DNA from 3 places in the Streptomyces sp. NPDC001093 genome. Region 1 is predicted to be linked to each of the others. Evidence: riboswitches for the same ligand, from Rfam matches in the RefSeq annotation. Region 1 holds a riboswitch; each other region holds the start of a gene.
What was found. A riboswitch is a leader RNA that binds a small molecule or an ion and turns the genes downstream of it on or off. The one in region 1 is predicted to bind cyclic di-AMP.

Region 1 (4,363 bases):
GCGGTGTTGATGATCCCGAAGGCGTTCGGGCCGATGAGCCGCATGCCGTACGCGCGTGCCTGCTGGACGAGGGCCCGCTGCCGCTCGCGCCCCTCGGGCCCGCTCTCGGCGTACCCGGCGGAGAGCACGACGAGCCCTTGCACCCCGTGTTCCCCGCACTCGGTGACGACGGCGGGCACGTGCTCGGCCGGTACGGCGACCACGGCGAGGTCCACCGGACCGCCGATGTCCCGCACGCGCCGGTGCGCCGGCACGCCGTCGACCTTCTCCAGGTCCTCGGGGAAGGCCTTGTTCACGGCGTGCAGCCGGCCGCCGTAGCCGACGTCCCGGATGTTGCCGAGGACGCTGCGGCCGACGCCGCCGGGGGCGCGGCCGACGCCGACGACCGCGACCGAGCCGGGCATGAGCAGCCGCCGTACCGAGCGGGCCTCGGCGCGCTGCTCCCGCGCGCGCTGCACGGCGAGGGAGCGGTCGGTGGGTTCGAGGTCGAACTCCAGGCGGACGACGCCGTCCTCGAAGCTGCGCTGCTGGGTGTAGCCGGCGTCCGTGAATACCTTGATCATCTTGGTGTTGGCGGGCAGCACCTCGGCGGCGAAGCGACGGATGCCGCGCTCGCGGGCGACCGCCGCGATGTGCTCCAGCAGCGCGGAGGCGACCCCGCGGCCCTGGTGGGCGTCCTGCACCAGGAAGGCGACCTCGGCCTCGTCGGCGGGGGCGGAGGCGGGCATGCCGTCCGCGCCGATGCGGTCGTAGCGTACGGTGGCGATGAACTCGCCGCCGATGGTGGCCGCGAGTCCCACCCGGTCCACAAAGTCGTGGTGCGTGAAGCGGTGGACGTCCTTGGCGGAGAGCCTGGGGTACGGCGCGAAGAAGCGGTAGTACTTCGACTCGTCCGAGACCTGCTCGTAGAAGCTGACCAGGCGGTCGGCGTCATCAACGGTGATGGGCCTGATGCGCGCGGTACCCCCGTCGCGCAGCACCACGTCCGCCTCCCAGTGGGCGGGGTATTGGTGCCGGTCCTGCCGGTCCGCCGAGGTCTGCATGGGCCCCAGAGTACGGCTCGCGTCCGACAACGGCGCGGGGCAGTCTGTGGAGGACGGAAGCCGGAACCGAGGCCGCGGTTCCGGCGCCACGGCGGAGCGGACGAAGGTCCGCTCCGGGCACGCTTCGCGATATGGGAAACTGGTCTAGACAACCCTGAAGACTGAAGGGCAGCAACACATGGCTGAGCGCCGCGTCAACGTCGGCTGGGCCGAGGGCCTCCACGCCCGTCCCGCCTCCATCTTCGTCCGAGCCGCCACGGCCGCAGGCGTCCCGGTGACGATCGCCAAGGCTGACGGCAACCCCGTCAACGCGGCCTCCATGCTGGCTGTCCTGGGCCTGGGCGCCCAGGGCGGCGAGGAGATCGTCCTCGCCTCCGACGCCGAGGGCGCCGACGCCGCCCTGGACCGTCTGGCCAAGCTGGTCTCCGAGGGCCTCGAGGAACTGCCCGAGACGGTCTGAACACCAGCGCACTGATACAGCGGAGCCGCGCCGCCTTTTCGGGCGGCGCGGCTCTGTGTTTCCGGGCTCATTGCGCGCACACCGGAATTGAGGCAGCGGAAATACTTCGCGACCGAATACCTCTTCTTTGTATACGGCGCCCGTGTTAATGCCGAAGGCCCGACATGTTTACGGCATGTTGCGAAGTCCTCACACGCTCGGCGCCCCCGGAAAAACGCAGCCGGTGCGCGGCGGTCGCGCGCTCGGTGTGCAGCGCCGTGACCGCCCGCGCGCGCTCGCCGTCGCCGCGCGCCACCGCGTCGACGATGGCGCCGTGCTCCGCCCAGTACTCCACCGGGCTCGACGGCGCCTCCACCGCGTACATCCAGGAGATCTTGTGCCGCAGCTGGCTGAGCATCGCCGTCAGCGAGGGGCTGCCCGAGGCCTGGGCGAGCGTCTCGTGGAACCAGCCGCCCAGCGAGCGCAGGTCGCCGCTGTTGCCGCTGCGGGCCCGCTCCTGGCCCAGCCTGACGAGGCCACGCAGCACCTTCAGATGGGCCTCGGTGCGCCGCTGCGCGGCCCGGGCGGCCCCGAGCGGCTCCAGCAGCAGGCGCATCTCCAGCAGGTCGGCGGCCTCCTGCTCGGTCGGCTCGGCCACGCACGCGCCCGCGTGCCGGCGGGTCACCACGAAGCCCTCGGCCTCCAGGGTGCGCAGAGCCTCGCGGACGGGGACGCGCGAGACGCCGTAGCGGCGGGCCAGGACTTCCTCGGTCAGCCGGCCGCCGCGCTCGTAGACACCCGCGACGATGTCGTCCCGGATGGCCGTGCACACCGAGTGCGCCGGAATACGCATGACCGACCTCCGCCTTAATCCCCGTGAAACGTCGACGATGGACGCCTGTTCCGTGACTCTATTCCAATGAGCCGGAATTTCCGACGGCGGGCCGGAATCCATGGATATTTTTTGGTCAGCGGATCGGGTGGCGCCCGTGAAAAGACGGCGAAAGCCCCGGCTCGGTGAGCCGGGGCTTCGCATGCAGTGCGACGAGGCGTCAGACGTTCACGCCGTGCTTGCGGAGGTAGGCGACGGGGTCGACGTCCGAGCCGTAGTCGGGGGTCGTACGGGCCTCGAAGTGCAGGTGCGGGCCCGTGGTGTTGCCGGTCGCGCCGGACAGGCCGATCTGCCGGCCCGGGGTGACCTGCTGGCCCACCGAGACGCCGATGGACGACAGATGGCCGTACTGGGTGTACATGCCGTCGGCCATCCTGATCACGATCTGGTTGCCGTACGCGCCGCCCCAGCCGGTGGAGACGACCGTGCCGGAGCCGACCGCGTGGACCGGGGTGCCACTGGCGGCGTGGAAGTCTATGCCCGTGTGGCGGCCGGAGGACCACAGGGAGCTGCTGGCCTGGTAGCCGGTGGAGACGTAGGAGTCGGCTATCGGGGCGACGAAGGCGTTCAGGCGCTCGCGCTCGGCCTCCCGGGCGGCGCGGGCCCTGGCCTCGCGCTCCTCCTTCGCCTTCCTGGCCGCGGCCTCCTCGGCCGCCTTCTGCTCGGCGGCCCGCTGCTGCGCGGTGGCCTGTGCGTCGATGTGCTCGGCGACGTCGTCGCTCACGGCGAGGACGGGCGTGAGGCCGGTCTGCTCCACCGTGTTCTCGGCGGCGAGCGCCGGGGAGGCGGCGAGGGTGCCGATGACACCGGTGGTGGTGAGGGCCGCGACGCCTGCCGCCTGAGCGGTGGTGCGCTTGACCCGGCCGGGCTTGCGGTGCTTCCCGGTGGCGCACATGAACGCCATGGAGTGGCTGGTCCTTTCCTTCCCTCTCGCCTACCGGGTTAGCTGACGGGTTCGGAGCAGGAAGGTCTCCTACGGACTCCCTCGCGCTGGCGCGGGCGCCCGATTCACCCCAGGGACTGCGTGGGTCCCCGGCTCCCCTGGCTCGCGCCGTACGGGGACTCGGCGATGGCTGTCCGGTGCCGCGGGTGCGGCGCACTGCCTACCGACGAACAGCCCGGACGACGCTACGGAAGCCTGCTTCGAACCCCAAACCGATCCGGGCCTTTGTAGCGCATCCCACAGGGCAGACAGGCAACCTCCGTCTCAAATCGGGCATCTGGAGAAGGGAGTGGAACAGCAGGGGCCCTGACGACGAGTCGGTCGTCAGGGCCCCACGCGCGTGTGCCGTCACTCAGCAGCCGTCCCTACGGGGACTACTCGGCCGCCACCACGGTCACTTCACCGATCCCCAGCGCCTCCACCGGTGCCTTGATCTGGGCGGCGTCACCGACGAGGACGGTCACCAGACGGTCCACCGGGAAGGCGTTCACGACGGCCGCCGTGGCCTCCACCGTGCCCGTCGCGGCCAGCTGCTGATACAGCGTCGCCTGGAAGTCGTCGGGCAGGTACTGCTCGACCTGGTCGGCCAGCGTGCTCGCGACGGCGGCCGCGGTCTCGTACTTCAGCGGCGCCACCCCGACGAGGTTCTGCACCGCCACGTCCCGCTCGGCGTCGGTCAGCCCGTCCGCGGCGAGGGTGCGCAGCACCTTCCACAGGTCCTCCAGCGCCGGGCCGGTGTTGGGGGTGTCCACGGAGCCGCTGATGGCGAGCATCGACGCGCCCGTGCCGTCCGGCGCGGACCTGAGGACCTGGCCGAACGCGCGCACACCGTAGGTGTAGCCCTTCTCCTCGCGCAGGACGCGGTCCAGGCGGGAGGTGAGGGTGCCGCCGAGGCAGTAGGTGCCGAGCACCTGGGCGGGCCACACACGGTCGTGCCGGTCGGGGCCGACGCGGCCGATGAGCAACTGCGTCTGCACGGCGCCGGGCCGGTCCACGATGACCACGCGTCCGGTGTCGTCGGCGGTCACCGGCGGCACGGGCCGCGG
Region 2 (4,363 bases), on a different contig from region 1:
AGGCCGCGCGCGGGCGTGGGGGCGGGCGAGGCCGAGCGTGTCCGGAGGCAGAAGGGCCACGCATGTCCGGCGGCAGGGAACGCGGCAGCGAAGACTGCACCCGGGCATCGGCGCAGGAAAGACCGGCACGCGCGTGCGGGAATCAGCGGTCCGGGTGGCGAGGCTCAGGGCGTCGGCAGGGCGTGCGTGGGCGTGTGGATCCGGCGGCCCCGGGCACGGGAGACCACGACTCCGGCACGCGCGCGTGCACGTGCACTGCGGTGGCACGCGCGCGTGGAGCGGGAGGGGCTGGGCCGCGCCGGTGGTCCGGGTGGCGGTCAGCCCGGTCGGACCACGCTGTGGATGATCGACTCGCCGCCGTAGTAGATCGACTCCTCACGGACGTACGCGCCCGGCTTCGGGGCGTGGATCATCATGCCGTTGCCTATGTAGATGCCGACGTGGCTGATGTCGTCGTAGAAGAAGACCAGATCGCCCGGCCGCGCGTCGGCGAGCGAGACCGTGGTGCCCGCGTTGACCTGGTCGTACGTGGTGCGCGGAAGCGTGACGCCGGCGGCTCTCCAGGCGGCCTGGGTGAGGCCCGAGCAGTCGTAGGAGTCCGGCCCGATGGCGCCCCACACATACGGCTTGCCGATCTGCGCGCGGGCGAAGGCGAGCGCCTTCTCGGCCTTCGTGTCGTACGAGCCGGTCGTCGTGGACCCGGTCGAGCCGGAGCCCGTCGAACCGGATCCGGATCCGGACCCCGTGGGCGATGACGACGAGGAGGACGACGGTGACGACGAGGCGGCCTGCTGCTGAGCCGCCTGCTGCTTCGCCAGCTCGGCCGCCTTGCGCGCCGCCTCCTGCTGCTTCTCCCGCTCGATGGCGGCCAGGCGCGCCTTCTCCTGGGCCGACAGCTGCGACAGCAGCTCGCGCGCCGAGGCCAGCTTCTTCTGGACGGTGGCCTTGGCGGTCTGCAGGTCGTGCTGTGAGTCGGTCAGCGTCTGCAGGCTCTGCGCGGCCTCCCGCCGCTGCTTCATGGTCGCGGCCTGCTCGCCGATGTAGTCGTCGACCGCGCTCTTCTCCCGCGAGGTCAGCCGGTTCATCAGCTGGGTCTGGTCGAAGTAGTCCTGCGGGTCGTTGGCCAGCAGGAAGGTGGCCGTGCCGGGAGCGGCGGCACCGGTGCGGTACTGCGCCGCGGCGAAGGAGCCCAGTTCCTCGCGGGCCTTGTTGAGGCGTGCCGTGCGCCGGGCGACGTCGTCGCGCAGGGCGTCGACGCGGCCCCGCTGTCTGACGGACCGCTCCTTGGCCGCGTCGTACTTCTCGGTCGCCGACTCCGCCTGGCGGTAGAGGTCGTCGACCTTCTTCTCGACCTCCTCCAGGCTCGGCTTGGTGCGATCGGTACTCGGGGCGGCCTCTGCGGTCTGCGAGAGCACGGCCATGGAGGTGAGGGCGGCGGTGGCGAGGGCGGGGGTGCGAAGGCCCGATCCGATGGATCCGCCGGGGCGCGTCTTGCGGTGCGACGCCAAGGGAGGCGACTCCTTCCAATGGGCCGCCTACCGGGTTAGCTGTCGGGTTCGGGCGGTGGTTCGGAAGGGTTGCCCTACGGCGGCGTCCCGGGTGGGAGCCGGCCGATTCACCCCAGAGGTCGGTGGGTCCCCGGCTCCGGGCGCCCTGCGGGGCACACCGGACTCGGCGGAGGCCGTGCGGCCCGGCGAGGTTCGCCGGTAGGGGTCGTACGGCCCGCACGCACGCTAGCCAACTCGTGTGACTCCTGTGAAGGTTGGTGCGTGATATGTCCGATACATTTTCGTGACCTGGGGCAGGTTTCGCTCCTGTGTCATCGGGTGGTTCCGTTGTGTGAGCAGGCGGAGGCTCATTCCGCGGTCACGATCAACTCTCTTCCGGAACCGGCCATGTTCCGGGGACTGCGACCGGTTGTCGGTGGGGCGCCCTAGACTCGGAGAGCGATGAGCAGCCTCTTTGACGACAGCTTCCTGGCGGACCTCCAGGCCCCTCGCGGGCACGAGGAGGAGCCCCCGCCGCCGCCCGACGACGATCACGCTCCGGAGCCGCTTCCGGACGATCTGTTCGGCGGGAAGTTCGACGCGCCGCCGGAGCGGGACGCGTACTACCGCGACGGCGCCCCGCGCCCCGCGATCGACTCGGCGGCGCTGCTGGAAGGGCTGAACGACAACCAGCGGGCCGCGGTCGTGCACGCCGGTTCCCCGCTGCTCATCGTGGCCGGCGCCGGCTCGGGCAAGACCCGCGTGCTCACCCACCGCATCGCCCATCTGCTCGCCGAGCGGCACGTGCACCCGGGCCAGATCCTCGCGATCACCTTCACCAACAAGGCCGCGGGCGAGATGAAGGAGCGTGTCGAGCAGCTCGTCGGCCCGCGCGCGAACGCGATGTGGGTGATGACCTTCCACAGCGCGTGCGTGCGCATCCTGCGCCGCGAGTCGAAGAAGCTCGGCTTCACGTCGTCGTTCTCGATCTACGACGCCGCCGACAGCAAGCGCCTGATGGCCCTGGTCTGCCGCGACCTGGACCTCGACCCCAAGCGCTTCCCGCCGAAGTCGTTCAGCGCCAAGATCAGCAACCTGAAGAACGAGCTGATCGACGAGGAGGACTTCGCCGCCCAGGCCACCGACGGCTTCGAGAAGACCCTCGCCCAGGCCTACGCGCTCTACCAGTCGCGCCTGCGCGAGGCCAACGCGCTCGACTTCGACGACCTGATCATGACGACGGTCAACCTCCTGCGCGCCTTCCCCGACGTCGCCGAGCACTACCGCCGCCGTTTCCGGCACGTCCTCGTCGACGAGTACCAGGACACCAACCACGCCCAGTACGCGCTGGTGCGGGAACTCGTCGGCACGGGGGAGCGCTCCGCCGAGGAGGGCGACACCCCGCCCGGCGGGTACGACCTCCCGCCCGCCGAACTGTGCGTCGTCGGTGACGCGGACCAGTCGATCTACGCCTTCCGGGGCGCGACGATCCGCAACATCCTGCAGTTCGAGGAGGACTACCCGAACGCGACGACGATCCTGCTGGAGCAGAACTACCGCTCCACGCAGACCATCCTGTCCGCCGCCAACGCGGTCATCGAGCGCAACGAGTCCCGCCGCCCGAAGAACCTGTGGACCAACGCCGGGCAGGGCGCGCGGATCACCGGCTACGTCGCCGACACCGAGCACGACGAGGCCCAGTTCGTCTCCGACGAGATAGACCGCCTGGTCGACGCGGGCGAGGCCAAGGCGGGTGACGTCGCCGTCTTCTACCGCACCAACGCCCAGTCCCGTGTCTTCGAAGAGGTCTTCATCCGTGTCGGCCTGCCCTACAAGGTCGTCGGCGGTGTCCGCTTCTACGAGCGCAAGGAGGTCCGGGACGTCCTGGCCTACCTGCGCGTCCTCGCCAACCCCGAGGACTCGGTGCCGCTGCGCCGCATCCTCAACGTGCCCAAGCGCGGCATCGGCGAGCGCGCCGAGGCGATGATCGACGCCCTCGCCCAGCGCGAGAAGGTCAGCTTCCCGCAGGCGCTCAAGCGCGTGGACGAGGCGTACGGCATGGCCGCGCGCTCCACCAACGCCGTCAAGCGGTTCAACACGCTGATGGAGGATCTGCGTACGATCGTCGAGTCCGGCGCGGGCCCCGCGACCGTCCTGGAGGCGGTGCTCGAACGCACCGGCTATCTGGCCGAGTTGCAGGCCTCCACCGACCCGCAGGACGAGACTCGCATCGAGAACCTCCAGGAACTCGCGGCCGTGGCCCGGGAGTTCGAGCAGGAGCGCGGCGAAGGCGAGGCCACTTCGCTGGCCGACTTCCTGGAGCAGGTGGCGCTGGTCGCCGACTCCGACCAGATCCCCGACGAGGACGAGGAAGGCTCCGGCGTCATCACCCTGATGACCCTGCACACCGCCAAGGGCCTGGAGTTCCCCGTCGTCTTCCTGACCGGCATGGAGGACGGCGTCTTCCCGCACATGCGCGCCCTCGGCCAGACCAAGGAGCTGGAGGAGGAGCGGCGCCTGGCGTACGTCGGCATCACACGCGCGCGGGAGCGGCTCTACCTCACGCGGTCGACGATGCGCAGCGCCTGGGGCCAGCCGTCGTACAACCCGCCCTCCCGCTTCCTGGAGGAGATCCCGGCCACCCATGTGGACTGGAAGCGGACGGGAGCGACGGCGCCGGTGTCCTCCGGCCCGGCCTCCGGGATCGCGGCCTCGCTGTCCTCGAGCCGCTCGCGCTCCTCGGCGTCGGGCGCGTCCGGGTTCGCCACCCGGCGGACCACGGAGAAGCCGGTGGTCGCGCTGGCCGTCGGGGACCGGGTCACCCACGACCAGTTCGGGCTCGGCACGGTCGTCGGTGTGAAGGGCACGGGCGCGAA
Region 3 (4,363 bases), on a different contig from region 1:
GTCCAGGGCCGCGAGGACCTTCTGGCCGCGCTCGGTCTCCGCGTACTCCTGGGCCCGGCCCGCGCGGGCGCTGTCGACCTTGGTGCCGGGGCGGTACTTGCCGGTCAGGAAGCCTGCGGCGAGGGAGAAGTACGGCACGGCGGACAGGCCCTCCTTGGCGGCCAGGTCCTGCAGCGGGCCCTCGTAGGTGTCGCGGGAGACGAGGTTGTAGTGGGGCTGGAGGGCGACGTAGCGGGCCAGACCCTCGCGGTCGGAGACCTCGAGCGAGGCCTTGAGGCGCTCGGGGCTGATGTTGGAGGCGGCGATGTGGCGGACCTTGCCCGCCTTCACCAGCTCGTCCAGCGCGCCGATGATCTCCTCGACCGGGATCTCGGGCTTGTCGAAGTGGGTGTAGTAGAGGTCGATGTAGTCGGTGTCCAGGCGGCGCAGGGAGGCGTCGGCGGCGGCCTTGATGTTGGCGGCGGACAGGCCCTGGAACTCGGGGTGCTGGCTGACCTTGGTGGCGATGACGACGCGGTCGCGGTTGCCGCGGGCCTTGACCCACTTGCCGATGATCGTCTCGGACTCGCCGCCCCGGTGGCCCTCGATCCACGCCGTGTAGGAGTCGGCGGTGTCGATGAAGTTGCCGCCGACCGCCGTGTAGGCGTCGAGGACGGCGAAGGAGGTGTCCTCGTCGGCGGTCCAGCCGAAGACGTTGCCGCCGAGGCAGAGCGGGAAGACCTGGAGGTCGGAGGAGCCGAGTGTGCGCAGAGAGGTCATGCTCTGTGCCAACGCCGGCGGTGGATGACCGCATTCCACCACCGGCGTCAGGATCGCCCGAACGGAGGCGTCAGGGGGTGAGGCCCTTGTCCCGCAGCCACGGCGCCGGGTCGATGGCGGTCGCCTGGCCGTTCGGGTGGACCTCCAGGTGCAGGTGCGGGCCGGTGACGTTGCCGGTGGCGCCGACGCGGCCGATGACCTGGCCGGTGGAGACCTTCTGCCCGACGGAGACGTTGATCGAGGACTGGTGGCAGAACCACAGCTCGGTGCCGTCGTCCAGGGTGATGACGGTGCGGTAGCCGTAGGCGCCCGCCCAGCCGGCCTGGGTGACCGTGCCGCTGTGGACGGCCTTGATGAGGGTGCCGGTGGGGGCGGCGAAGTCGAGGCCGGTGTGGTAGCCGGAGGACCACATCGCGCCGGGCTGCCCGAAGGTTCCGGTGATCGTGTACGAGACGACCGGCAGCGTGTACTCCTTGGCCAGCTCGGCCAGCCGCTTGGCCTCGGCGGCCTGCTTGGCGTCGGCCTCCGCCTTCGCCTTGGCGTCGGCGGCCTCGGCGGCGGCGGCCTGCTCCGCCTTGGCGGCCGCGGCGGCGGTCTGCTTGTCGGCCGCGGCGATCGCGGCGACGGTGGCCTTGCTGTCGGCCTTGTTCTGCTGCTGCTCGGCCTGGGCCATGATCCGGTTGCGCAGGGCCTCGCCGGCGTTGCCGCCGCCGGCGCTGTCGGTGGTCACACCGACCTTGCTGAGGCCGGTGGCGGTGGCCTGGGGCGTGTCGGAGGAGCCGCCGAAGATGTGCTCGACGGAGTTCAGGTCCGGCAGGGATATGGAGACCGGCGGCTTGCCGGTGTTGGCGCTGGCCATGCCGCCCGCGCCGACCGCGGCCATCACGCCGACGCCGAGGACGGTGGAGCTGCGCGCGAAGCCGCCGCGCTGCTTGGCGACGCGGTGCCGGCCACGGACCGGGGAGACGGAGTCCTCGGTGGGGTTCCACTCCTCCCAGGGCCCCTCCTCGGCGCGGTAGGCGCCGTAGCCGAAGGTCTCCGGCTGGGCTTGCGGGGGCACGAACGGGGCTTCTGGGGCGGGCCGGTTGGACGCCACTCGGGCGTACTCCTTTCCTTCCTCCGCCTACCGGGTTAGCTGACGGGTTCGGAGCAGGAAGGTCTCCTACGCGCGTATACCGGCCGGTATCCGCGCGATTCACCCCAAGGTGGTGGTTCCCCGGCTCCCTTGCGGGATTAGGCGCGTGCGCACGGAGCCGCCTCTTGTGGCGGCTGGGACGACCGCGCTGCGTTATCGAACGTTAATAGACCTGCGAGTCACTTTCCAAGCCGTTCGGCTTGATCATTAACCTTTTCCGAGCGGGACTTACCGGCCAGGAGTGCGGCAAATGGGGCGAGTTGGCCGCCGCTCAGGAGTCTCGGCGTTTTTGATGGTGACTCAGATGTTATGCGGAGGGCGTCCGTCCGGTCACTGTGGGTGAAGACGATCAGGTGGCGCCGGGCGGCACACCGGGTGGTGTACAGTAGAGACACAACGACGCGGGGTGGAGCAGCTCGGTAGCTCGCTGGGCTCATAACCCAGAGGTCGCAGGTTCAAATCCTGTCCCCGCTACTGAAGGCTCAGGGCCGGAATCCATGGGATTCCGGCCCTGAGTGCTTTCCGCCCCTGTACGGGACGGGCCGGGGCGGGCTCACCCCAGCAGATGCCCGTTCGGCGCCTTGGCGGGGCCCTCCAGCTCGGGCAGGACGACCACCTCCGCGCCCGCCTTCGCCAGGACGCCGCTCCCGTCGGCCGCGTCCACGAACGTGTCCGGCTCCCGCCAGGCCGTGACCACCCTGCGCACCCCCGCCCGAAGGATCAGCTCGGCACAGGGCGCGGGCCGCGAGGCCCGCCGGGCGCAGGGCTCCAGGCTGCTGTACACCGTGGCGCCGGCCAGCCGCGGATCCGCCGGGTCGAGCTTGGCGAGGGCGGCCTCCTCCGCATGGACCACTGGGTCGTCTCCCTCGCGCGAGTGACCCCGCGCGAGCTCCGTACCGTCGGCCGCGACCACCACCGCCCCCACACTGAACGCGGTCCGCGAGGGCGGACACAGCGCGGCCAGCTCGCAGGCGGTGCGCAGCCAGTGACGGTCGGCGGCGGTGGCGACGGCACCCGTGCCGGGGGCCGTGGGCTCGTAGCGCATGAGAACAACGTCCTCGATCCGGCGGGTCTCGGTCAGGCGCAGCCGGCCGGCCTGGTAGCCGCCGGGGCCGAACAGGCGGGGCGCGGCCGGGTCGCCGACGAACAGCGGCGCGAGGACCAGCTGGAGCTCGTCGGCGAGCCCCAGCTGGAGCAGCTGGGTGTGGACCGTGCCGCCGCCCTCGACCATCAGCCGTCCGACCCCGCGCACGTCGTGCAGGTGGGACAGCAGGGCCCGCCAGTCGAGGCCGGGGCCGAGCGGGACGACGTCGGCGGTGCCGCCGACGCGGCGGACGGCCCGCTCGGCGCCCTCGTCGGTCGTGTAGACGAGTTTGTCGCCGCCGGTGTGCCAGAAGTTGGCATCGGGGTCGAGGTCGCCGGTGGCGGTGACGGTCACCTTCAGCGGGTACTCCGGCCGGCCCGCCCGCACCCGCGCCGCGCGGCGCTCGGCGGAGTTGACCAGCAGTCGCGGGTTGTCGGCGCGGATCGTGCCGGCGCCGATCAGGATGGCGTCGACGGAGGCCCGTACCGCGTCGACCCGGTCGAAGTCGGCCGGGCTGGACAGCAGGAGCCGGTCGGGGCCGGTGTCGTCCAGGTAGCCGTCGAGAGAGACGGCGGCGGACAGCAGCACGTACGGGTACGACATCGGCGCGGTCTCCCTGCGAGGCGAGTCTTGGTTCAAGTTTGAAACAAACTTACACTGGCGGCATGACGACCCGCTGGCTCAGCCCCGAGGAGCAGCGCGCCTGGCGCGCGTACATGGCCGCGACGCACCTTCTGGAGGACGCGATCGACCGACAGCTCCAGCAGGACGCCGGCATGCCGCACCTGTTCTACTCCGTGCTGGCCAACCTGTCCGAGGCGCCCGACCGGCGGCTGCGGATGACCGACCTCGCCGAGTCGCTGAAGATCACGCGCAGCAGGCTGACGTACGCGGTGACCCGCCTTGAGCGGGACGGGCTGGTACGGCGGGAGGACTGCCGATGGGACAAGCGCAGCAGCATCGCCGTACTGACGGACGAGGGGATGGCCGCACTGGAGCGCACGGCGCCCGGGCATGTCGAGACCGTGCGCGCCACCCTGTTCGACCGGCTCACTCCGGAGCAGGTGCGGCAGCTGGAGGAGATCTGCACGGGGATCGCGCGCGGGCTGCAGGGCGGCGACGCCGAGTCCGGGACGGAGGACGTGCCCTGGCGGCGCCGTTCGTCCTGTTCGTGATTCCCGCCGTTCGTGATTCCTGATTGCTTTAAGTTTGAAACATGGGGTAGGGTCCGTGCGAAGCGCTGCTTCAAATCTGAAGCACCTGCACCTGTCCGCACCCGGAGGGACCCGCATGCCCGACATCCCCGCCGCCACGCCGCGCGCCCGCGTCCGGGTACCGCTGCGCTTCCACGACGGCTACGGCGTCGACGCCGAACTCGTCACCTT

Region 2: another riboswitch for cyclic di-AMP. It lies ahead of ABT288_RS38325 (C40 family peptidase); the one in region 1 lies ahead of ABT288_RS16275 (M23 family metallopeptidase).
Region 3: another riboswitch for cyclic di-AMP. It lies ahead of ABT288_RS00040 (M23 family metallopeptidase); the one in region 1 lies ahead of ABT288_RS16275 (M23 family metallopeptidase).

What each region holds. Positions count from the first base shown of each region.
Region 1 is NZ_JBEPBF010000027.1:27,174-31,536, reverse strand. It holds gene ABT288_RS16290 (bifunctional acetate--CoA ligase family protein/GNAT family N-acetyltransferase) at 1-1,043, opposite strand, end outside; gene ABT288_RS16285 (HPr family phosphocarrier protein) at 1,222-1,503, shown strand; gene ABT288_RS16280 (GntR family transcriptional regulator) at 1,649-2,335, opposite strand; gene ABT288_RS16275 (M23 family metallopeptidase) at 2,535-3,278, opposite strand; cyclic di-AMP (ydaO/yuaA leader) riboswitch at 3,291-3,453, opposite strand; gene ABT288_RS16270 (M16 family metallopeptidase) at 3,692-4,363, opposite strand, start outside.
Region 2 is NZ_JBEPBF010000116.1:23,114-27,476, forward strand. It holds gene ABT288_RS38325 (C40 family peptidase) at 318-1,508, opposite strand; cyclic di-AMP (ydaO/yuaA leader) riboswitch at 1,516-1,687, opposite strand; gene pcrA (DNA helicase PcrA) at 1,950-4,363, shown strand, end outside.
Region 3 is NZ_JBEPBF010000001.1:6,652-11,014, forward strand. It holds gene ABT288_RS00035 (aldo/keto reductase) at 1-759, opposite strand, end outside; gene ABT288_RS00040 (M23 family metallopeptidase) at 830-1,855, opposite strand; cyclic di-AMP (ydaO/yuaA leader) riboswitch at 1,865-2,009, opposite strand; tRNA gene ABT288_RS00045 (tRNA-Met) at 2,295-2,368, shown strand; gene ABT288_RS00050 (dihydrofolate reductase family protein) at 2,448-3,581, opposite strand; gene ABT288_RS00055 (MarR family winged helix-turn-helix transcriptional regulator) at 3,644-4,153, shown strand; gene ABT288_RS00060 (GTP cyclohydrolase II) at 4,269-4,363, shown strand, end outside.